DNA from 3 places in the Lacrimispora sp. 38-1 genome. Region 2 is predicted to be linked to each of the others. Evidence: riboswitches for the same ligand, from Rfam matches in the RefSeq annotation. Region 2 holds a riboswitch; each other region holds the start of a gene.
The links. Region 2 has a riboswitch for thiamine pyrophosphate ahead of thiC (phosphomethylpyrimidine synthase ThiC). Riboswitches for the same ligand answer to the same signal wherever they lie in the genome.
Positions count from the first base shown of each region.

Region 1: it holds a riboswitch for thiamine pyrophosphate, as region 2 does, so the genes downstream of both, thiS (sulfur carrier protein ThiS) here and thiC (phosphomethylpyrimidine synthase ThiC) in region 2, are expected to answer to the same signal.
Region 3: it holds a riboswitch for thiamine pyrophosphate, as region 2 does, so the genes downstream of both, thiT (energy-coupled thiamine transporter ThiT) here and thiC (phosphomethylpyrimidine synthase ThiC) in region 2, are expected to answer to the same signal.

Region 1 is NZ_JBANEW010000099.1:252,757-260,554, forward strand. Features, by position in the region: gene V7D18_RS26805 (hypothetical protein) at 499-744, opposite strand; gene V7D18_RS26810 (GNAT family N-acetyltransferase) at 1,018-1,446, shown strand; TPP riboswitch at 2,141-2,260, shown strand; gene thiS (sulfur carrier protein ThiS) at 2,317-2,511, shown strand; gene thiF (thiamine biosynthesis protein ThiF) at 2,513-3,154, shown strand; gene V7D18_RS26825 (thiazole synthase) at 3,178-3,951, shown strand; gene thiH (2-iminoacetate synthase ThiH) at 3,963-5,216, shown strand; gene V7D18_RS26835 (thiamine phosphate synthase) at 5,209-5,808, shown strand; gene V7D18_RS26840 (DUF3788 domain-containing protein) at 5,846-6,250, shown strand; gene V7D18_RS26845 (DUF4489 domain-containing protein) at 6,358-6,846, opposite strand; gene V7D18_RS26850 (LCP family protein) at 7,147-7,798, opposite strand, start outside.
Region 2 is NZ_JBANEW010000066.1:24,670-32,467, forward strand. Features, by position in the region: gene V7D18_RS19550 (anthranilate synthase component II) at 1-69, shown strand, start outside; gene trpD (anthranilate phosphoribosyltransferase) at 84-1,103, shown strand; gene trpC (indole-3-glycerol phosphate synthase TrpC) at 1,100-1,906, shown strand; gene V7D18_RS19565 (phosphoribosylanthranilate isomerase) at 1,893-2,576, shown strand; gene trpB (tryptophan synthase subunit beta) at 2,522-3,706, shown strand; gene trpA (tryptophan synthase subunit alpha) at 3,699-4,472, shown strand; TPP riboswitch at 4,531-4,639, shown strand; gene thiC (phosphomethylpyrimidine synthase ThiC) at 4,725-6,032, shown strand; gene thiW (energy coupling factor transporter S component ThiW) at 6,058-6,609, shown strand; gene V7D18_RS19590 (class I SAM-dependent methyltransferase) at 6,905-7,735, shown strand; gene V7D18_RS19595 (glycoside hydrolase family 2 TIM barrel-domain containing protein) at 7,792-7,798, opposite strand, start outside.
Region 3 is NZ_JBANEW010000055.1:145,046-152,843, forward strand. Features, by position in the region: gene V7D18_RS14810 (DUF6320 domain-containing protein) at 1-979, opposite strand, end outside; gene V7D18_RS14815 (response regulator transcription factor) at 1,051-1,749, opposite strand; gene V7D18_RS14820 (helix-hairpin-helix domain-containing protein) at 1,770-2,396, opposite strand; gene V7D18_RS14825 (DMT family transporter) at 2,498-2,923, opposite strand; TPP riboswitch at 3,085-3,183, shown strand; gene thiT (energy-coupled thiamine transporter ThiT) at 3,213-3,884, shown strand; gene V7D18_RS14835 (cation-translocating P-type ATPase) at 3,970-6,615, opposite strand; gene V7D18_RS14840 (four-carbon acid sugar kinase family protein) at 6,911-7,798, shown strand, end outside.

The sequences.
Region 1 (7,798 bases), on a different contig from region 2:
CCAGTCGGGCAATTCCTTATGCCACTTATCCTTTTAGCAAACTACGTTTTGTCGCTTTTCTAATCTCCTGCTTGCCTCATTACTAGATATTTTAATGCAAAAACGACAAAACCATGCCTATTCGATTTGTCGTTTATAGGGTTTTGTCGTTTTTAAATTATCTGCGATAAAACCATTCCTACCCAGTCTTTATAAGGGTTCCCGGACTTCCGGAGTTTTGTCGGTAATTTTTCGGTTATATTTACTACTATTTTGTCGTTTTTCTGTATATTTCCCAGATAACACAAAATTCTTATTCAGTACGTAACCACCCAGCAGGCTGCTTTCTATCTGCACCAACATAATAGAAAGTCCAGATAATGGGGATTTATATTAAGTATATTATACAGCACCTTTTTATAAAATTCCACATGAAACGCTGTTGAATTTACGCAAACAATATCCTTACGTTTTATAAATAGAAAAAATGGTCTCCTTGATTTTTCAAATAAAAACAACTTATTCATACCAGTCAATCCAATTCTCACCGCAATATTCTTCTATAAGTTTAACAACTCTACTAATATATCTTTTAGATGAATCCGTTTCATTATTTGCCGGATACCATAAATTGACTTGGCCAAATCCAAATTTATTTTCTTTTGTCCTTGGTGCCCACCATTCGGTCTTTTTAAATCTAACACTTCTGGAGAGTAAGACAACATTCTCTTTTTTTGCTAAAATATTGTATAAATTAGTAAACACTTTACCATCTTCATGCTGTAGCTTTACTGCCTGATGATTTCGAAAGACCGTGGCATACTTATACCATCCAACATATTTTGATGTTTCTCTTTATCCCGGCTTATGGCTATCTGGAAGAGAAAATAAACTATTTTGTTTTCAGGTTTTTGGTATTAGTTAAATTAGAATTTAACGTATTAGTGTACATTGAAAACTTAATATTGATAGTTAGCAGGTTTGATGATATTCTACTTATAAAAAGATTATTACACTGGTTTTATGGAGGTGACAAAAATGTCTATAACTATTTATAATGATTGTGATGAACAAGAGTTTTTTAATTCAGTTCGTATAAATGGAATGCTTGAGCACAATATGAAAAAAACAAACGGTAAATTAAAAGTACCAAATATAGAGTTTACAAATATAGCACGAAATGAAAAGGAAGTTATTGTGGGAGGTGTATCGGGATCTACTTATCTCTCATCCTTAGAAATAGAGGTTCTTTGGGTGCAGGAAGCTTATAGAGGACAAAAAATAGCATCACGTTTATTGGAAGTAATTGAACATCAAGCAAAAGCCTCCGGATGCCAGATTGCTCACCTGACGACATATTCTTTTCAAGCTCCACTTTTTTATCAAAAGCAAGGATATGTTATTTGTGGGGAAGTCAACGGTTTTCCAGATGATATCAGACTATATACATTAAAGAAACAGTTATAATTTATAGTAAATATTATGAGCATAATGTAAGGCCAATAAAATTGAATATGTAAAGAGAATTCCTAACTATCAGTATAAACTGGTAGTTTTTTATTGTAGTTAATCCAGAAAACTGAAATTTAAAGGAGGTATTATGATAATTTTTAAAATGTTTATAGGATTTATCTGTTTTGCGTTTCTCTGCCTGAAACTTCCTGCCATTTAGTTTGGTCATTTTATGGTATTCCTTAGGTGGAAATTGATTGATCTGCGTAAGAAATTAAAGTTGGAAAAGCAAGGAATCGTTGTCTTTTCGCCCCTTTGGGCTTAAAATGTTTTGCGGCAGGCAGGGAGCCGGGAAAACCATGACTATGGTGTGGTATTTAGTACCAGAATGCACCTTTGGAGAGCTTAAGTGATCTGTTAAAATACCACAATTGTGATGATGGTATGAAATTTGCAATTGATGAAATACAGAACGAATTCTCTTCTGCTGTTACAAAGGATTTCCCGGAAACTTTGTTAAGTGAAATTTCAATGCAACGTAAGCAGAAAATAACCATTTTATCATCTTCACAGGTGTTTACCCTTGTTGCATCTCTCCCGGCTTCTTCCTCTGATGCACCTGAACGGAAATGCAGCATTCAAAATAAATCTCTTTTTCCTTTTATTTGTCTTGCATAATCACACGTATAGTAGTATTATTATTCATAACAATTTAATACCGGGGAGCTTGCGGGTGTTTTTACCCAAACAGGCTGAGAGGAAGGTGTGACTTTCGACCCATTAACCTGATTTGGATAATGCCAACGTAGGGACGACTGAATTTATAAGTAATATGGGAAGTTGCCAATCAGGCAGCTTCCTATTTTTTTAAGGAGGATTAAAATCATGATAAAAATCAATGGCATTTTTCATGAAGCAGCAGGAAAAACTCTGGCAGAATATCTGGCAGGTACCAGATACAATCCCAAGCGGATTGCTGTTGAATGGAACGGAGTAATCGTTACAAAAGAGCATTATGAGAAAACAGTACTTCAAAATGGTGATGTTGTTGAGGTAGTCAGTTTTGTAGGAGGAGGTTGATATGAACAACATTCCTACAATGGATGAAATGAGGAGAGCTCTTGACAATCGGAACGGAAAGTCTTTGCAGGATAAGTTCGCAAGCTCCACTGTCGCTATCTGCGGGCTTGGAGGTCTTGGATCAAATATTGCTGTTTCCCTTGCCCGTGCAGGCGTGGGCAGGCTGATTCTGATTGATTTTGATAAAGTGGATGTTTCTAATCTCCACCGCCAGCAGTATAAGGCTTCCCAAACCGGTTGTTTCAAAACAGAGGCTCTTGCTGCAAACTTAAAGGAAATCGCACCATATATAAGAGTCATCACACATACCAGGAAAATCGATGAGAATAACTTTAATGAAATGCTTTGTAATGCGGATATCATTTGTGAGGCCTTCGATGGGGCTGAGGCTAAAGCTATGCTGGTAAACAGTGTGCTGGAAAAGATGTCTGAAAGGTATCTGATCGCCGCTTCCGGAATGGCAGGAATTGATTCCGCTAACGTTGTAAGAACCAGAAGAATTACAGATCATTTCTACCTCTGTGGAGATGAAGTTAGTGATGTAGAGGATAATATTGGACTTATGTCCTCACGAGTCATGTTGTGCGCCGCACATCAGGCACATATGGTGCTCCGCATTCTTGCAGAAAAATATGAAGCTTGAATTACAGAAAGAAGGTAGACATTATGCAATCAAACGACAAACTGATTATTGGCGATCAGGAATTTAGTTCCCGGTTCATTCTGGGTTCCGGAAAATATTCCCTGAGCCTGATTGAAGCAGCGGTAAAGGATGCCGGTGCAGAAATCATTACCCTTGCCGTTCGCCGAGCCAATACGAAAGAACAGGAAAACATTCTGGATTACATTCCGAAAGGGGTCACACTGCTTCCCAATACTTCCGGCGCAAGAGATGCCGGGGAAGCAGTGCGAATCGCCAGGCTTGCAAGAGAATTAGGGTGCGGTAACTTTGTGAAGATTGAAATTATGCGGGACTCCAAATATCTGCTGCCCGATAATCAGGAAACCATCAAGGCCGCAGAAATTCTTGCAAACGAAGGATTTGTGGTTTTGCCTTATATGTATCCCGATTTGAATACAGCTCGTGATCTGGTGAGTGCTGGTGCTGCTGCTATTATGCCGCTTGCTTCTCCCATCGGCTCCAACAAGGGACTCGCTACACGGGAGTTTATTCAGATCTTAATAGATGAGATCGATCTTCCAGTCATAGTTGATGCCGGCATTGGCCGGCCTTCCCAGGCTTGTGAGGCAATGGAAATGGGCGCCGCGGCAATTATGGCAAATACTGCTCTTGCTACAGCCGGGAACCTCCCTCTGATGGCATCTGCATTTCGTCAGGCAATCGATGCGGGAAGAAAGGCATATCTTTCTGGTCTTGGAAGAGTTCTTGTACGCGGAGCAGCTGCCTCCGACCCTCTGACCGGTTTTCTGCATAACTAGGGGGGCATTATATGGAAAATAAATTTTTGGTTGATTCTGAGTATTTGTCAGAAGCCGTTCTTGAGAAGAAACATCTACTGGAAACGGATCCGTCATGCCGCAAAAATCACATGGAGTATCTGCCTGGAATGGAACAAATTCAATCCGGTATCTGCGAAAAGGTTATATCTCAGATGAAGTCCTATGACTACTCCCAATATACTGCAAAAGATGTTATGTCAGCATTGGATCATGAGATTTGTTCGCTGGAAGATTTCAAAGCGCTGTTATCACCTGCGGCAGAATCCTTTCTTGAGCAGCTGGCCCGCAAAGCGAGACTGGAAACCAGCAGGCACTTTGGCAATACAGTATATCTTTTTACTCCGCTGTATATTGCAAACTATTGTGAAAACTACTGTGTGTATTGCGGATTTAACTGTTATAACCATATCAGACGTATGAAGCTGAGCATGGAGCAGATTGAGCATGAAATGAAGATTATTGCAGACAGCGGTATGGAGGAAATCCTGATACTTACAGGAGAAAGCCGTACTCAGAGTGATGTGGCCTACATTGGTGAAGCCTGTAAGCTGGCCCGGAGATTTTTCCGCATGGTTGGATTGGAAATATATCCGGTAAATACAGACGAGTATCGGTATCTCCACCAATGTGGAGCAGACTATGTAACGGTGTTTCAGGAAACCTATCATGCAGATAAATACGAAACCATACATTTATATGGGCACAAGCGGGTGTGGCCCTATCGTTTTGATGCGCAGGAACGAGCTCTCAGAGGCGGTATGCGGGGCGTAGGATTTTCTGCATTGCTGGGCCTTTCCGATTTTCGTACGGATGCACTTGCCAGTGCACTTCACGTGTATTATTTACAAAGAAAATACCCGCATGCAGAAATGTCCCTTTCCTGTCCCAGACTTCGCCCCATCATTAATAATGAGAAAATAAATCCTATTGATGTGGGTGAAAAGCAGCTTTGTCAGGTCATCTGTGCTTACCGCATTTTTCTGCCGTTTGTGGGAATTACTGTTTCTTCCCGTGAGAGTGAGGCTTTCCGCAATGGTATTGTAAAAATTGCAGCCACGAAAGTTTCTGCAGGAGTTTCAACAGGAATTGGCGATCATGAAAGCAAATACAGGGGAAAGGAGTCAGACGGAACACAAGGCGATGAACAGTTTGAAATTAATGACAGTCGCAGCTTCAAAAAAATGTATGAGCACATTTCTAAGGAAGGCTTGCAGCCCGTTTTGAATGATTATCTCTATGTTTAATATTTATTGTATTACCAGCCGGATTTTGTGTAAGGAAGATTTTCTGCATCGAATAGAAAAAATTGCTCTCAGCCATCCTGCAGGTATCATCCTCCGGGAAAAGGACTTATCAGAGGTACAATACAGGCAGCTTGCAAAACAGGTCATTCAAATTTGTACAAAGCACCAGATTCCATGTGTACTTCATAGTTTTGTTGATACTGCCATAGAGCTGAATGCGGAGGCGATACACCTTCCGCTTCCGAAAATGCGGGAAATGACCGATGTACAGAAGAGGCACTTTAAAATAATTGGTGTATCCTGTCATTCGGCAGAGGAGGCCAAGGAAGCTGAGAGACTTGGCTGTACTTATATTATCGCCGGGCATATTTTTGCAACCGACTGCAAGAAGGGATTACCCGGGCGGGGTGTCCGCTTCCTGGAATGTATTTGCAAAAGTGTATCTATACCAGTTTATGCGATCGGAGGGATTGAATGTAATAATGCCCGTTCTGTCTGTAAAGCAGGAGCCAAAGGAGCCTGTATCATGAGTGGGTTTATGACATGCGATGATGTAAAGTCGTTTTTGATGAGCTTTGAATTAGAAAATTAAAAATCCGGTAAATATATGATTGAATGGAGGTAAGACTATGTATGAAAGAATGCTTGACAAATCAATTCGCCCCGATATCTCTCAATTGGTCGAATGGTGTGGCACGAGTGGAATGCTATTTTCTGATCTGGATCGATTTATGGCGGAGGAAATATGTGCGCAAAGCGAGATACGCTTTCCTTACGGAAATAGCTACGGATGGTGCGTTACTTACCGCAGAAAGAAAAAGCTTCTTTGTGATATATTCGCTGAACGTGGTGCTCTTAATATTATGCTCAGATTATCCGATGATTCATTTCAAAAAGCGTATCCTTTCCTTTTAGAATATACGCAGGAACAAATAGACGCGAGATATCCCTGCGGTAACGGAGGCTGGATACATTATCGAGTAACAACCAAAGAGCATCTTGATGATATCAAGAAACTATTGGTATTAAAATGAAAGATTTATAATGGATTTTTTAAATCCGGGAGGAAGATATATGCAGTTCTATATTGCTTCTTATTAAATTATTGTAACTGCTGCTCTGGATATCCTCCCTGGCATTTTTAACTACATTGTACATTGCTAACCGCTGTTGCAGAAATAATTGAGTTTGTTATAATAGCTCCTGAAGTGGTAACTAAAGGAGTTACATCTACTGTATATGTGCAACACTCTTCTGTATTAAAATCACTATCACATACAAAGAATGAAAATGTTCCGGCACTCACAAAATTTGAAATATCTGAAAATATCCATCTTTGTCCAATAGGGATATTTTGAATCATCTTGTTACAATGCCTATTAATCTGAAACATTAAAAGTATTGAATCAGTCTGTGGTTGTATCAAAGTTATATTACATACAAATTCAATTTTTATTATTTGATTGCATAATGCAGATATATTTAATGGCAGGCTTATAATAGAAATTTGTGTATTTGGGGCACCTACTGGTATTGTCACTGTTCCAGTTGATACACATTTTAAAGTAACTGAGCTTTGCTTACAAAGTTCATTATCATTATGAAAATGATTTGGAGATAATAAACTCATACAAATAAACTCCTTTCAATAGTTAGCTTTCTCTGTATATATAAAATTACTAATAGCTATCTACAAACTGGATATTAATATATATTACTCAAAATATATTGAAACGTTCCATTTATCTCTAAAAAAGAACTTATAATTTTTACTTTTTCTTCGCTTTGTTCTTCTTCAAGAGTTTGCGACAAAGTAACATTAAGCCTTAAGTTATTTATATAAATAAAAAATGACAAAACCATACCAATTTATGTTGGCATTTTAATGTTTTGTCATTTTAAATAATATAATCTATGATATCAATTATATTTATACACCTGGACCTGCATTCGCTTCTGCTTCGGTGGTTATTTCTTCGTCTGAAGTTTTTTCTGAGCTGACTGGCTTTTTCGTTTCGTTCGTTGTTTCTTCCTTTGTATTCGGAACTTTTGCTCCAGGTCCAATCAGACTTCCGTCTTCATTAGTGGGGACTTTACCGCTCTCGTGCTCTTTGGTTTCAGGTACTGTTGTTTCCTTAGCTGTCTCTTTGGTCTCTTTCGTTTCTTCTGATGTTTCAACAACAGTCTCTGTCGGTGCCTGGCTTGTCTCTGCAGGTGCATCTGAAGATTGTTTCTTCTTCTTTTTACTGCTGGAGCCGCCTCCGGAAGGAGCGTTCTTACCTGGTTCTGTAATACCGCTTTCTTCTGAAATTGATGCACTGATCTTCTTTACTGCAGAAGACGGAGCATAATTCTCCTGGCCGTATAGAAACTGGTGCAGCTGCACTACATTGCTCTCCAGTGTGGTTGGTATCACACAGTCCATTTTCCCAATCTTCATAGTAGTACGTGAAAATGGGAAACCGACGGTTTCACCGATGTGATATTTACTGATGCCTTTTCCAACAGCCAGAACATCATTCATGCCGACACTGGTGGAAATCTGCGGGAAAATAGCTGTTATCAGGTTTTTTCTTGTGGCA
Region 2 (7,798 bases):
TTTCACCCGGAATCCATACTCACACCAGATGGAATGACCATTTTAAAAAATTTTCTGACTATTATATAAAGGAGGCAAACCCAATGATTCAGGAAGCAATCCACAATGTAATTGAAGGACAGGACTTGAGCTTTCAGGCTGCAAGAGAGGTTATGAATGAAATTATGAGCGGGGAAACTACTCCGGCCCAGATGGCAGCATTTTTAACGGCTCTTCGTATGAAGGGTGAGACGATTGATGAGATCACCGCCTGCGCCACAGTCATGAGAGAAAAGGCGATGAAGCTGGAACCGGATTTTCCGGTTATTGATATCGTAGGCACAGGAGGCGATGAGGTTGGAACCTTTAATATCTCCACTACCAGCGCCTTTGTAGTGGCTGCAGGAGGTGTTCCGGTTGCAAAGCACGGGAACAGAAGCGTTTCCAGCAAAAGCGGCGCTGCGGACGTTTTGGAGCAGCTGGGAGTCAACTTAAATCTCACGGCAGAACAGTCGGCAAAGGTTTTAAAGGAGACGGGAATGTGTTTTCTCTTCGCACAGGTTCATCATTCTTCCATGAAGTATGCAGGTCCTGTCAGAAAAGAGCTTGGAGTCCGTACCATATTTAACATTCTTGGACCCTTATCAAACCCTGCAGGCGCCACCATGCAGCTTTTAGGTGTATACGATAAAAAGCTGGTGGAACCACTTGCCCAGGTATTAAGCAACTTAGGAGTGAAGCGGGGGCTGGTTGTCTGCGGATCAGACGGACTGGACGAAGCAACCGTAACGGGTCCAACCCACGTCTGCGAAATCCGTTTCGGGGAGTTGATTTCATATGAAATTACTCCGGAGCAGTTTTCCCTAAGCCGCAGCAGCCTTTCCGACTTACTGGGCGGAACTCCTTCCGATAATGCCAAAATTACAAAGGAAATTTTAGAGGGAACACTTCGCGGTCCAAAACGGGATATTGTGGTTTTAAATTCCGCCCTCAGTCTTTATCTTGGCATTGACAACTGCACCATATCCGACTGCATTCAGACTGCTTCCGACTTAATTGATTCCGGAAAAGCAGCTGCAAAACTGGAAGAATTTGTAAAAGCAGTGAATGAGGTGGCTTTATGATCCTTGATACCCTGGCCGCAGCCTCAAAAAAGCGGGCGGAGGAGGCGAAAAAAACGATTCCGCTCAGTAAGATGGAAAAGATGGCATACAGTGCCTTTGACGCAGGACAGAGGGAATCTGATTTCTCTTTTGAGCGGGTGATTACCTCTCCCGGAATCTCCTTTATCTGCGAAGTAAAGCGTGCCTCTCCCTCAAAAGGGATGATTGCACCGGAATTTCCTTACAGGGAAATTGCCATGGAGTATGAAGCAGCTGGCGCAGATGCCGTTTCCGTACTGACAGAACCGGAATACTTTCTGGGAAAAGGGGAATATTTAACCGAAATCAGCAAGTCTGTTTCCCTTCCTCTTCTGAGAAAGGATTTTACCGTAGATCCTTATCAGATACTGGAAGCGAAAGTGCTTGGCGCCTCGGCAGTTCTTCTTATCTGTACTCTTCTTAATACCGGACAGCTGAAAGAATACTTAAAAATCAGTGACAGCCTTGGACTCAGCGCTCTTGTCGAAGCTCATGATGAGGAAGAAATCCACAGCGCACTTTCTGCAGGAGCCCGGCTGATCGGAGTCAATAACCGGAACTTAAAGACGTTCGAGGTTGACTTTGAAAATTCCATCCGTTTAAGAAGCCTTGTGCCTGCAGGAACCGCATTCATTGCTGAAAGCGGAATACAGACCCCCGACGATGTAAAGCGGCTGTATCAGGCAGGTGTAAACGGAGTCTTAATCGGAGAAAGCCTGATGCGCTCTCCTGACAAGAAAAAGATTCTTCAGGAAATGAGGAAAGCGGCCAATGATGAATTTTGAAAAGAAAATTAAAATCTGCGGCCTCACAGGAAAAGAAGATGTGATTGCCGTCAACACCTATCAGCCGGATTACGCAGGTTTTGTTTTTGCACCAGGAAGGCGGCAGCTGAATTTCAGGCAGGCTGAATTCTTAAGAAATGATCTGCTCCCTGAAATTCCGGCTGTAGGAGTCTTCGTAAACAGTCCGGCAGACGAGATCATTTCCCTGGTAAAAAGTAACATTATTCAGCTGATTCAGCTTCACGGGGAGGAACATGAGACGGATATTCTGGAACTGAAAAACAGATTAGACCGTCCGGTCCCCATTATTAAAGCAATCCGTGTCCAGTCCGCGGCTGATATTTCAGAAGCGGAAAAGCTTTCTGCAGACTATCTTCTTCTGGACTCCTATGTAAGGGGAATTCAGGGCGGAAGCGGGAAATGTTTTGACTGGAACATGATTCCGGCGATTAAAAAACCCTGGTTTCTGGCAGGGGGAATCGGCATGGAAAACATAGAGGAAGCTCTTAAAACCAAAGCATTCTGTCTGGATGTCAGCAGTCTGGCTGAAACAAATGGCAAAAAAGACCCGGAAAAAATAAAAAAAATCATACAAACAGTAAGGAGTGGAAAATCATGTCAAAAGGAAGATTTGGACAGCACGGCGGACAATTTATCCCCGAAACGCTGATGAATGCAGTGACGGAACTGGAGAAAGCCTACAATGCCTGTATGCAGGATGAAGAATTTCTGGCAGAGTTAAAGACACTGCATGAAACCTACACAGGAAGACCTTCTCTGCTTTACTACGCAGAGAAAATGACAGAGGATCTTGGCGGTGCAAAGATTTATTTAAAACGGGAAGATTTAAACCACACCGGATCCCACAAAATCAACAATGCACTTGGTCAGGTTCTTCTTGCAAAAAAAATGGGAAAAACCCGTGTCATCGCAGAAACCGGTGCAGGCCAGCACGGAGTGGCTACTGCTACTGCCGCAGCCTTAATGGGGATGGAATGTGAAATCTTCATGGGAAAAGAGGATACGGACCGCCAGGCATTAAATGTATTCCGTATGGAGCTTCTGGGTGCAAAGGTTCATCCAGTTACCAGCGGTACGCAGACCTTAAAGGATGCGGTAAATGAAACTCTCCGGGAATGGACCAACCGGGTGGAGGATACCCACTACGTTCTGGGTTCCGTCATGGGACCTCACCCATTTCCCACCATTGTGCGGGACTTCCAGAGCATCATCGGAAAGGAAGTCAGGGAGCAGATCTTAAAAGCAGAAGGAAAGCTTCCCGACATGCTGATCGCCTGTGTGGGCGGAGGCAGCAATGCCATGGGCCTGTTTTATGATTTTATTGGAGACAGCTCTGTTAAGCTGGTGGGCTGTGAGGCTGCAGGACACGGCATTGATACAGATAAAAATGCTGCCACCATCTCCACAGGAACCGTGGGTATTTTCCATGGTATGAAATCCTACTTCTGCCAGGATGAATACGGACAGATCGCTCCGGTTTACTCCATCTCAGCAGGACTTGACTATCCGGGAATCGGACCGGAGCACGCCGCACTGTTTGATACCGGAAGAGCAGATTATGTTCCTGTTACCGACAACGAGGCGGTAGATGCATTTGAATATTTATCCCGGAAGGAAGGAATCATACCAGCCATTGAAAGCGCCCATGCCGTGGCTTATGCCAGAAAAGTTGCACCTTCCATGGGAAAGGACCAGGTTATCGTCATTAACTTATCCGGCCGAGGAGACAAGGATGTGGCCGCAATTGCACGTTACAAGGGGGTAGAAATCTATGAGTAGAATCAGTGAAGCATTTGCAAAAGGGAAAGCATTTATCCCGTTTATTACAGCCGGTGACCCGGACCTTGCAATTACAGAGCAGCTGGTTCCTGCCATGGCTAAGGCAGGTGCCGATATCATAGAACTGGGAATTCCTTTTTCTGATCCGGTTGCAGAGGGAATCGTGATCCAGGAAGCTGACCAGCGCGCCCTTGCCTCCGGCACTACCTCAGATAAAATTTTCGAAACTGTCACACGCATTCGGCAAAAAACAAATGTGCCCCTGGCATTTATGACTTACATTAATCCCATATTTGTATATGGAAGCGAGCGTTTCATTAAAAATGCGGCAGAATGCGGCATCGATGCTCTTATCGTGCCAGATATGCCTTTTGAAGAAAAGAATGAACTTCATCCCATCTGCCAAAAGTACGGGATTGACTTAATTTCTCTGATCGCTCCCACTTCTAAGGAACGGATTACGGCCATTGCTTCAGAAGCAGAGGGATTTGTTTACTGTGTTTCTTCCATGGGCGTAACAGGTGTGAGAAAGGAAATCACCTCTGACATCGGAGATATGGTTTCTCTTGTAAAGAATTCCAAAGATATTCCCTGTGCCATAGGCTTTGGAATTTCCACACCGGAACAGGCGAAGGAATTAAGTAAATATGCAGATGGTATTATCGTGGGAAGCGCCATTGTGAAGCTGGCTGCCATGCATGGAAAAGACTGTGTGGAACCGATCTGCAGCTACATAAGAGAGATGAAATCTGCAATAACTGATTGATCCTCCCACTTTGATTAAGCAAATTCCACTTGACATTCATTTAGACCGGTGCTACACTAGTGCCACAAGAGGGAGCTCGTATGCGGGCTGAGAGGAAGTTATCAAACTTCGACCTTTATAACCTGATTTGGGTAATGCCAACGTAGGGATTTATACGAGACGGATGTATTGATCTGGGCCTGTACCTGTTGGTATGGGCTCTTTTTTTGTCCAGAGCCGTAAATCCCTCCAAATAATGAAGGAGGACTACATATGAATTACACCACACAGATGGATGCCGCAAGAAAAGGCATTATGACGCGGGAAATGGAAATCACAGCGAAAAAAGAAGGGATTAAACCGGAGGAGCTTATAAAGCTGATTGCACAAGGTAAGGCAGTTATCCCTGCCAACAAACACCATACCTGCCTGGAGCCAAACGCCATCGGTTCCATGCTGAAAACAAAAATCAATGTAAATCTTGGAACTTCCAGAGATTTAAATGACATGGATCTGGAATTAAAAAAGGTAGAGGATGCGGTTTCACTGGGGGCTGAATCCATTATGGATTTAAGTTCCTTCGGAGATACAAGGAAATTCAGGAAACGGCTGACAGGAGAATGCCCGGCCATGATTGGAACGGTGCCCATTTACGATGCCGTTGTTTATTATCATAAGCCTCTTAAGGAGATAACTTCTGAAGAATGGATTCAGATTGTGGAAATGCATGCCCTTGACGGAGTGGATTTCATGACTATTCACGTAGGCATCAACAAGCAGACAGCGCACCGTTTTAAAGAGGCAAAACGCCTGACTAATATTGTATCCAGAGGCGGTTCCATCATCTTTGCCTGGATGGAGATGACTGGAAATGAAAATCCATTCTATGAGCATTATGACCGTATTCTGGAAATCTGCCGGGAACATGATGTGACATTAAGCCTTGGAGATGCCTGCCGACCTGGCTGCATTGCGGATGCCTCTGATATTTCCCAGATTGAAGAGCTGGTTACCCTTGGGGAACTGACCCGCCGTGCGTGGGAAAAGGATGTACAGGTAATTATTGAAGGACCAGGACATATGCCCCTGGACCAGATCGCCGCCAATATGAAAATCCAGCAGACTATCTGTAAGGGTGCACCTTTTTATGTACTGGGGCCTCTCGTCACTGACATTGCTCCCGGATATGATCACATTACCGCAGCCATCGGAGGGGCCATAGCTGCTGCTGCCGGAGCTTCTTTCCTCTGCTACGTGACCCCTGCGGAACATTTAAGGCTTCCTGATGCAGATGATGTGAAGGAAGGCATTATCTCTGCCCGGATTGCAGCCCATGCTGCTGATCTGGCAAAAGGCATCAAGGGTGCGAAAGAATGGGATTACCAGATGAGTGATGCAAGGAAACGGCTGGACTGGGAAGCAATGTTTGCTCTGTCCATTGATCCGGAAAAAGCAAGAAGGTATCGTGCATCTTCCAAACCGGAAAAAGAAGATACCTGTTCCATGTGCGGTAATTTCTGCGCTATGAAAAATATGAACCGGATTTTAGACGGAGAGATTGTCAACATCTATGACGAATGATATTGACTTAAAAGGAGAAAAAATCATGAATCCGAAAACAAATTTAAATAAAGCTGCTGTCACTCAGACCTCTGCAGGAGTTACCATAAAAAAATTGGCGGCTGGCGGAATGCTGGTAGCACTCACCGTTTCGCTCTCCGGCTTTTCCATTCCCATCGGAGCCTCCAAATGTTTCCCGATTCAGCACCTGGTAAATGTACTGGCAGGGGTATTTTTAGGTCCTGCTTACGGAGTTGCCATGGCATTTGTCTCATCTCTCATCAGAAACTTATCCGGTACCGGAACGCTTCTGGCTTTCCCCGGAAGCATGGTGGGGGCATATCTCAGTGCGCTTCTGTTTAAAAAGACCGGAAAACTTCTTTTGGCCTATGTGGGAGAAATTACAGGAACCGGGCTGATCGGCGCTCTTCTCAGCTATCCGGTTGCAGTGCTGATACTGGGAAAGGAAGTTGCAGTTTTCTTCTTTGTTGTTCCCTTTCTTATGAGCACAGTGTGCGGTACTCTGTTTGCCGCCTTTTTATTAGAAACGTTTCGCAGGCTGGGTCTGCTTTCCTATCTGCGCCAGCTGATTAACTGATGGTTTATGATTGACAAAACGTGTATACTGCAATATGATTAAAAGGTAAAAATAATAAAAAGAGGTGAAGAAATTCCGGTATATCAGATGTTATAAATTCGCAGACATGGATATAGCTGGAAAAGAGTAAAAAAATCAATGGAACAGACGAAAATTAAAAGCTGAATTGTCAGCCTTATTTTTGTGCCTGCTTTTTGATTTTATTTACTCTCAGTCTTTTCTTTATCGATTTAAGAACAGCCGCGGAGTAATGTCCGCGGCTATTATTTTACCAATTTATAAGGAGGCGCTCATTATGCTGTATGAAATCAAAGATTTATTAAAACGACCTGAATTATATCAGGAAACCAGTATTCCTTTTTGGGATGATGAATACATTTCCAGACAAATGCTGAAAGCCCATCTTGATCCGGAATTTGACGGTGCCAGCCGAAAGCTGGATTTTATCCGGAAATCAGCGGAATGGATTGCCAAAACGGTTCCGCCCAAAGACTATCCCCTGCTGCTGGATTTAGGGTGCGGTCCCGGAATCTATGGAGAATTCTTTTCAAAATCCGGATTTAATGTAACCGGAGTGGATTTTTCCTCACGTTCCATTGATTATGCAAAAAAATCAGCTGCTGAAAAAAAGTTAAACATCGATTATTCCTGTCAGAACTATCTTTCCCTTGAATTAAACCGTACATTTGATTTTGCAGTAATGATTTACTGTGATTACGGTGCTCTTTCTCCTGAGAAAAGAAAAATCGTTTTAAAACAGGTTTATGACCGTTTAAAACCAGGAGGTAAATTTTTGTTTGATGCTTTTTCCTTAAATGAATTCGATAGTTTCCAGGAAAAACAGATATGGGATATTCATGAAAGCAACGGTTTCTGGCGGGAGGATGAATATGCTGAATTGAAAAGATGCTGCAAGTATCCTGTTAATGTAACCCTGGATCAATACGTCATTATTTCAAAAACAGGAGCTTCTGTTTACTATCTCTGGAATACCTATTATACAGAAGCGACTCTGATAAAAGAGGTGGAAGCATCTGGCTTTAAAGTCTGTGGTACATATGCAGACGTGTCTGGGACTCCATGGAAAAAGGAAAGCCCAACAATTGCGGTGATTTTAGAGAAATAGTATAAGGGGAGGTGCTTATGCATCTCCCCTGTCTTCCATATTTTCGTATTTCGAATTTATTTC
Region 3 (7,798 bases), on a different contig from region 2:
TTATCACCAGAGGGGTGATGCGCAGATACCACTTCTTCTCACTGGAAACATTATAGGAAATGGTCTCCTCCATCTTCTCTTTTGTAATTTTCTCATCCATCTGGGTGCTGACCACGCTTAATATTTCCTCAAACGTGTGATTCTCTCCGGATGAAAGAAATTCCACCAGAGTCACAGCAAAAAAATTAGCCATTGTCTCAGAACCGAAAAAATTCCTTAAATTGATGGGAATGCTGATACCAATGGAATGTTCAGACGGCTTCTTTTTTAAATATTCCTGATAAATTGACCAGATCAGTGCAGCGGTTAAAAACCGGGTGATGCTGACTCCGTAACGCTTACTCACTGCCTTCATCTCTTTTAAACCTATATAGCCGTGAAGAATGTTCTCCTCATCCAGGGAGAGATATTCTCCGGTAATATGATACGCTTTTGCAGAACTGTATTTCTGTTTCCGGATCTTTTTATAATGGCGGACATAACTGTCCTCCACATTCATGGAAACATCGGAAGAAATCTTCTGGGTCGCCCTGTGACCAGTTCTTGAATCCTTTACCAGATCAAGATAGCGGTAAACCAGTGCCTTTAAGAAATTAACGGCACCCAGTCCGTCTGTGACAGCATGAAATACTTCCAGGTTGATCCGCCTGCCAAAATAAGTGACCCGGAATAAAAAAAGCTGGTTGCTGTGTGGGTCAATATACTTACAGGGGTAAGTGGTCTCCCGCTCAATGACCGGCATCCGGCTGTTGTGTTCAAAATAATACCAGAAAAAACCCCTCCGCAGTTTCACCGAAAATCCTTCAAACTGCGGCAGAACTTCCTCTAATGCTCTCTGCAAGGTTCCTGGAACCACTTCACACTTCAGCTCAGCGCTGATCCGGAACACATTACTTAAATTTTCATCGGCTATGACCGGAAAAATCTTTGCCGTATTATCAAGCCTTCTCCATCGTTCACCCTGCGGGCTTTTCTTCATCGTATCAGCACTCCTTAATTTAAGAAAAGGCGGATCTCTCCGGCTTCCCGGAAGAAATCCTCCTTTTTTCACTAGACGCGGAAATAATATCCCACACCCCATTTGGTATGCACATATTTGGGATCACTGGGGCTGGGCTCGATTTTCTCCCTCAGACGCCTTACATGAACGTCTACCGTACGGACATCGCCTGTGTCCATCGCCTTGTTTCCCCAAACATAAGTAAGCAGCTGTTCTCTGCTGTAAACCTTACTGGGATTGCAGGTTAAAAGTTCCAGAAGATCGAATTCCTTGGCCGTTAAATTGATCTCCTTATCTGCGATAAAGACCCGTCTGGCATCCCGGTCCAGTTTTAAATCACCGGCTGTCACCAGATGGCTGTCTTCCTTATGATCCCGTCTGCCCTTCTTGGCATTTCTCCGCATGATTGCCTTAATCCTGGCTTTTACCTCCAGAATATTAAAGGGCTTTGTAATATAGTCATCGGCTCCGTACTCCAGCCCGAGAATCTTATCCATATCATTGCCCTTGGCTGTCAGCATGATGATGGGCATCTCGGAAAACTCCCGGATCGCCTGACAAACTTCGTATCCATCATACTTTGGAAGCATAACGTCCAAAAGCACTACATCGTATTCCTTCTGCTTTGCCAGATTAATGGCTTCCTCACCGTCATAGGCACAGTCCACTTCCATACCGTCCTGCTCCAGACTGAATCTCATTCCTTTTACAATCAGTTTTTCGTCATCTACTACTAAAACACTTGCCATTTTGCACCTCTGTTTTCTATTTAAACCGTTATATCGTCTTTTATCTTCTGAAAGGCTGCCTCCTTAATCCCTGATATCTTCATAATATCTTCAATCTTCTGAAATCCGCCGTGACTCTCCCGGTAACGAATGATGTCATCCGCCTTTGCCTCTCCGACACCTCTTAAAGTCATCAGTTCTTCCTTACCTGCCGTGTTAAGATTCACCTTATGACTGCCTTCCGGTATATTTTTCAAGGAAGATGTTCCCTGATCCAAAAGCCTTTTGGCTTCCTCCTGATCCGGCACCTGAATCTTCATACCATCTTTGACCTGCTCTGCCATGTTTAACGTATCGGCAGCTGCATTCTCCGTAAAGCCTCCGGCCACCGCGACAGCCTGAAAAATACGGCTTCCCTCCTCCAGCTCATAGACTCCCGGAGAAACCACCTCTCCGCATATATGTACATAGCAAATACGTGACGGTTCTTCCGGTGCTTTCAGGGAATCCGAGGCCGGAGTTTCCTCCATTGAGGAAACAGGCGGCTCCTGAATAGAAACAAAAGCTTTTTCTTCCGGGTATATATGATTTCTGTTTAAGCCATAGCAGATGCTGCATATGATTACACATATAGCTATGGCTGCGATCTTAATCCTATGATAGTTCATGGAATCCTCCCTTTACAAAATTTTGCAAAAAAGGATCCCATCCTCAGCCCTTGTACCTATTCTACCTAAAGAAATAAGTAAATACAAGCACTATTTCCAAATTAGTTAAAGATTATAATGCCTATGATGGCTACAACTGCCCCAATCAGTTTTTTCCACTCAAATCCCACTTTTTCCACACCGAATAATCCAAATACCTCCACTGCATAAGCCACCACTATCTGGGATACTACTATAATCAGCGCGGCTTTAGCCGGACCCAAGGTCCCCATACTTTTTACAACTGTATAAGTAATGAATGCGCCTAGAATACCTCCGATCAGCATGTATTTGGGGTGAACCGTAAGAAGGGCTGAAATATCGTCCCTTCCTGAAAAATACCATAAAATCAGGCAGGTTAAAAAGGCGGTCAGCTGAACCCAGCCGGTGGACACCCACATACTTGTCTGTTTGGACACTCCCGTATTTAATACTCCCTGTATACTCATTAGCGCTCCTGATATCAGAGCTATGATAAAGCCTGTCATATACACAACCTCCGCATCTGTATTTTTAATCCGAAAAAATGCAATGATGCACTGCTTTACTAGGTTGTGCTTAATTTACTTTTTTATACTTATTTTTACAGGTTCAAATAGCTTGACAATCCCTTTTATTTCAGTTATACTCACACCGAAATGAAAAAATTATGACACGCTGGGGGAGCCTTAGGCTGAGAATGGTATTTACCTGACCCTTACTACTTGAACCGGATAATGCCGGCGGAAGGAAGCAATAGTAGTAGTCCCCTCCTGTGCATATAAAGGAGGTTTTTTAATGTCATTTTTTCTAACCTATTCTCAGGAATCCGGAGAATACTTCTTAAAACCAGGCGGATACGGTCTGGTGGTTGCTGCGCTTCTGGTGATTCTGCTTGGACTTCATCTGCTTACTGGCAAAAACCTGCCTACAAGACAGCTGAAAACCCGCCAGATGGTAACCTGCGCAGGCGCGATGGCACTGGCGCTGGTGGCTTCTTTCATCAAATTTGCCTCACTCCCGTTTGGAGGTTCCATCACACTGTTCTCCATGCTGTTCATCTGTCTGACCGGCTATATCTACGGCGTTAAGGCCGGAATCATGACAGGAGTGGCATACGGAATTCTTCAATTTATTGTGGAGCCATATATCTATGCCCCCGTTCAGTTCCTCCTGGACTATCCGGTTGCATTTGGATGCCTGGGACTTTCGGGATTATTTCATAATAGAAAGTATGGTCTGATTCCTGGTTATGTTACAGGTGTTTTGGGCAGATACCTCTGCCATGTTATATCCGGTTATATATTCTTTGCTTCCTATGCACCGGAAGGCATGAACCCGCTTTTATATACCTTTGGATATAACGCCACCTATATTGTTCCTGAGATGGTTGTTACTATAGTAATATTATATCTGCCTCCGGTCATCGAAGCCATCAGCCAGATGAAACGTCAGGCGGTAAATGGTTAAAGTTTAGCGGGGTACGTGCGCCCCTGAAGTCAGACATACAAGTGTAAAATACCGTCCATCCGGACGGTATTTTTCGTTGTTACACTTATTTCTTTTTATGCTTCAACCGTTTCATAATCTCCACAATCGGAATGATGGAAACGGAAATCAATATCGCTACAAGATATTCTACAAATGAAATATGCTCAAATGAAAATGCTTCTCTTAAAAACGGAACATAAATTACGGCAGTTGTCAAAACAAAGGATACCGCTAACGATGCGGTCAGAAAGTTATTCCGTGATTTTAATTGAAAGATGGATTCCTTTCTGGAACGCATATTAAAGGAATGAAACATTTCAAGAAGAGACAGGGCTAAAAATGCCATCGTCATACCATCGGAACTCTCCGCAATCTCCCATACTCCGCTTTCCATATAATGCCCGATAAAGTACGCAGCCAGAGTAAGGATCGCGATCATCCAGCCCTGAAATGCTGTTTCGGCCCCTATGCCATCGGAAAATACGCCATCTTTGGGACTTCTTGGAGCGCGTTTCATAATATCGCCTTCTTCTGCTTCCATACCAAGACCAATGGCAGGAAAACAGTCTGTAATCAGGTTAATCCACAACAGATGCACCGGCTTTAAAATTGTAAACCCTAAAAGGCTGGCGACAAATACGGCAATTACCTCTGCAAGATTTGAGGAAAGTAAAAACTGGATCGCCTTGCGGATATTATCGTAAATACGGCGTCCCTCTTCCACAGCGGCCACAATAGTCGCAAAATTGTCATCGGCCAGCACCATATCTGCAACATCTTTTGTAACATCTGTTCCGGTAATTCCCATTCCCACACCGATATCCGCTTCTTTAATGGAAGGTGCGTCGTTCACACCATCTCCTGTCATGGCAGTTACTTTGGAAAGCTTCTTCCATGTCCTGACAATACGTACCTTATGTTCCGGCTGAACTCTTGCGTAAACAGAATAATTCTTTATTGTCTTTTCCAGTTCTTCATCAGAGATCTTTTGAAGCTCAGCACCAGTAACCGCCATGCTTTCATTTTCAAGAATTCCAAGCTCTTTTGCAATGGCAACAGCTGTATCCTTATGGTCTCCGGTAATCATAATCGGCCGGATACCTGCTTCCTGGCATTCTGTAATCGCTGCTTTTACTTCAGGACGTACCGGATCGATCATTCCAGAAAGACCCAGGTACACCAGATCCTTTTCCAGTATTTCCGGCTCAACGGCCGAAGGAGCGCTGCCCCACTCTCTCATGGAACCGCACAAAACCCTGAGCGCATTATCCGCCATGCTTTTATTTGCTTTTAAAATGGCTTCACGCATTTCATCTGTCATATCAGCGATGCCGCCGCCTGTATAAACCCTGGTGCATCGTTTTAAAACCTCATCCGGCGCACCTTTTGTAAACTGTATCACTGTACCATTTGCTTTTTTATGAACCGTTGACATCATCTTTCTGACGGAATCAAAGGGTGCTTCTCCAATTCTTACATATTCCTTTGCCAGCTCCGGCTTTGACAAACCATTTTTAAATGCATCATTGACCAGGGCACATTCCGTAGGTTCTCCCACTGCCTGTGAACTGTCCATGTCCAATTCCGCATCACAGCACAGTGACATGGCAGTCATAAGAAGGGTTTCGTCAGAAGCAGAATGTTCCACAACCGTCATTTTGTTCTGTGTTAAGGTTCCCGTCTTATCCGAGCAGATAATCTGAGTACAGCCCAGTGTTTCCACTGCTGTCAGTCTTCTGATAATGGCGTGTTTCTTTGACATCTTTGTCACACCGATGGAAAGCAGAATGGTGACAACTGCCGCCAGACCTTCCGGAATTGCAGCTACCGCCAGAGAAACTGCAACCATAAAGGTATCAATGATCTGTTCTAAATGGATCCCGCTTCCAGACATGCCAATCCTTAATAAATCTATGGCAAACATAAGAGCACAGATTCCAAGAACCATGATGGACAGTACTTTGGAAAGCTGGTCTAATTTAATCTGCAGCGGAGTCTCTTCCTCTTTGGCTGTATTGAGCGCATCGGCAATATGACCGATTTCCGTTTCCATGCCGGTATAACATACTACAGCCTTTCCTCTTCCATATACGATAGTAGAACCAGTATAGACCATGTTCTTTCTGTCTGCCAGCGCAACCTCTCCTGATCCGTCTCCAACCACTTCCGTAATCTTGGATACGGATACGGATTCTCCGGTCAGCGCTGCTTCTTCCACCTTTAAGCTGGCAGATTCCAAAATCCTGGAATCAGCAGGTACACAGTCCCCTGCTTCCAAAAGGATGATGTCACCAGGGACAAGTTCTTCGGAGCGGACAATGATGAGTTTATCGTTCCGGATTACCTTTGATGTGGCCGCCGCCATCTCCTGTAAGGATTCAATTGCAGACTCTGCTTTCGATTGCTGATAGACTCCAAGTACTGCATTAATGATAACCACAGAAATAATAATAAGGGTATCGATCATGCTTTCGCCCGCATAAATCGAAGTTACTCCTGAAATGACCGCTGCAACAATCAGAACAATCGTCATAAAGTTAGCAAGCTCTTTTAAAAATTTTTGAATCAGACCGGGCTTTTTTCCTTCCTTCAGTTTGTTCAGCCCGTACTTTGACCTTCTCTCCTCCACCTGAGAGTCCGAAAGTCCCTGATGCGATGTCTCCAGCTGGCTTAAGACATCTGTTGATTCCATTAAGTATTCTTTCCGCATAGTTCTTCTCCCGTTATATTGTAAGTGGTAAATCCCTGTTTCCGTTCCAAATCGTTCATATTTGGAACATTTGCTTCGTCCTTTATTATACCATATTTCACATTTCTTTGAAAGCTATAAAATTATTTTGTACAAAACGCACAAAATTGCATGCGACGTTTTTATTGTGTGTTTCATAAATGAACCAAAATAGCCACTTAATTGGTTGGTGAACCCATTCCTGTATGGTATCATATTTTTATCAATCAAGGGCGTTTTGAAGAACCTGATAAAAGCAGATGGAAAAGGTAATTACATGATTAAATTATTAATAATATCAGATGATTTTACGGGCGCGCTGGATACCAGTGTTCAGTTATCAGCAAGAGGTGCAGCTGCGTATGTAACTTTGGATTTTGAGTTTAATACGTCCGATTTAACCCCCAATACTGATGTCCTGGTGGTAGATGCCGAAACCCGTCACTTAAACCAGAAGGACGCCTATGCAGCTGTGTTTTCCATAACAGAGCACGCACGAAAGTCCGGAATTCCCTATATTTATAAAAAAACAGATTCCGTCCTCAGGGGAAATATCGGAGCAGAACTTGCAGCAGTACTTACGGCCAGCGGCCAGAAACGGATTCATTTCATACCAGCTTATCCACAGATGGGGCGCACTACAAAAAAAGGAATCCACTATGCAGATGATATTCCCATTGACAAAAGCATTTTGGGTAAAGATCCCTTCGAACCGGTCCAATCCTCTGACATAACACAGATAATAAGGTCCCAGACAGATATTTCTTCTTCTATTATAGAAGATGCCGGTCAGGACTGGAGCCAGGAAGAAGGAATCCTGATTCATGATTCACAGACAGCAGAAGATCTGGAGGTGATTGCAGAAACGCTTAAAGAGAAAGGCGAAATACATCTGTTAGCCGGCTGCGCCGGATTTGCAGCACTGCTTCCAAAGATAACAGGACTTTCCGGAGCAAAACCTCAGATGCCGGAGATTTCCCCTCATCTGCTCATAGCATGCGGCAGTATTAATCCGGTTTCTCTGGCGCAATGCAGCTATGCAGCAAAAAACGGGGCGCCTCATTATCACCTCACCCCGGAAGAAAAGCTTAATCCATTGTGGGCAAAAGGAGAGGCAGCAGAAAATCTGATGAAACAGCTGCTCAAATCCTGCGAGGAGAATCCA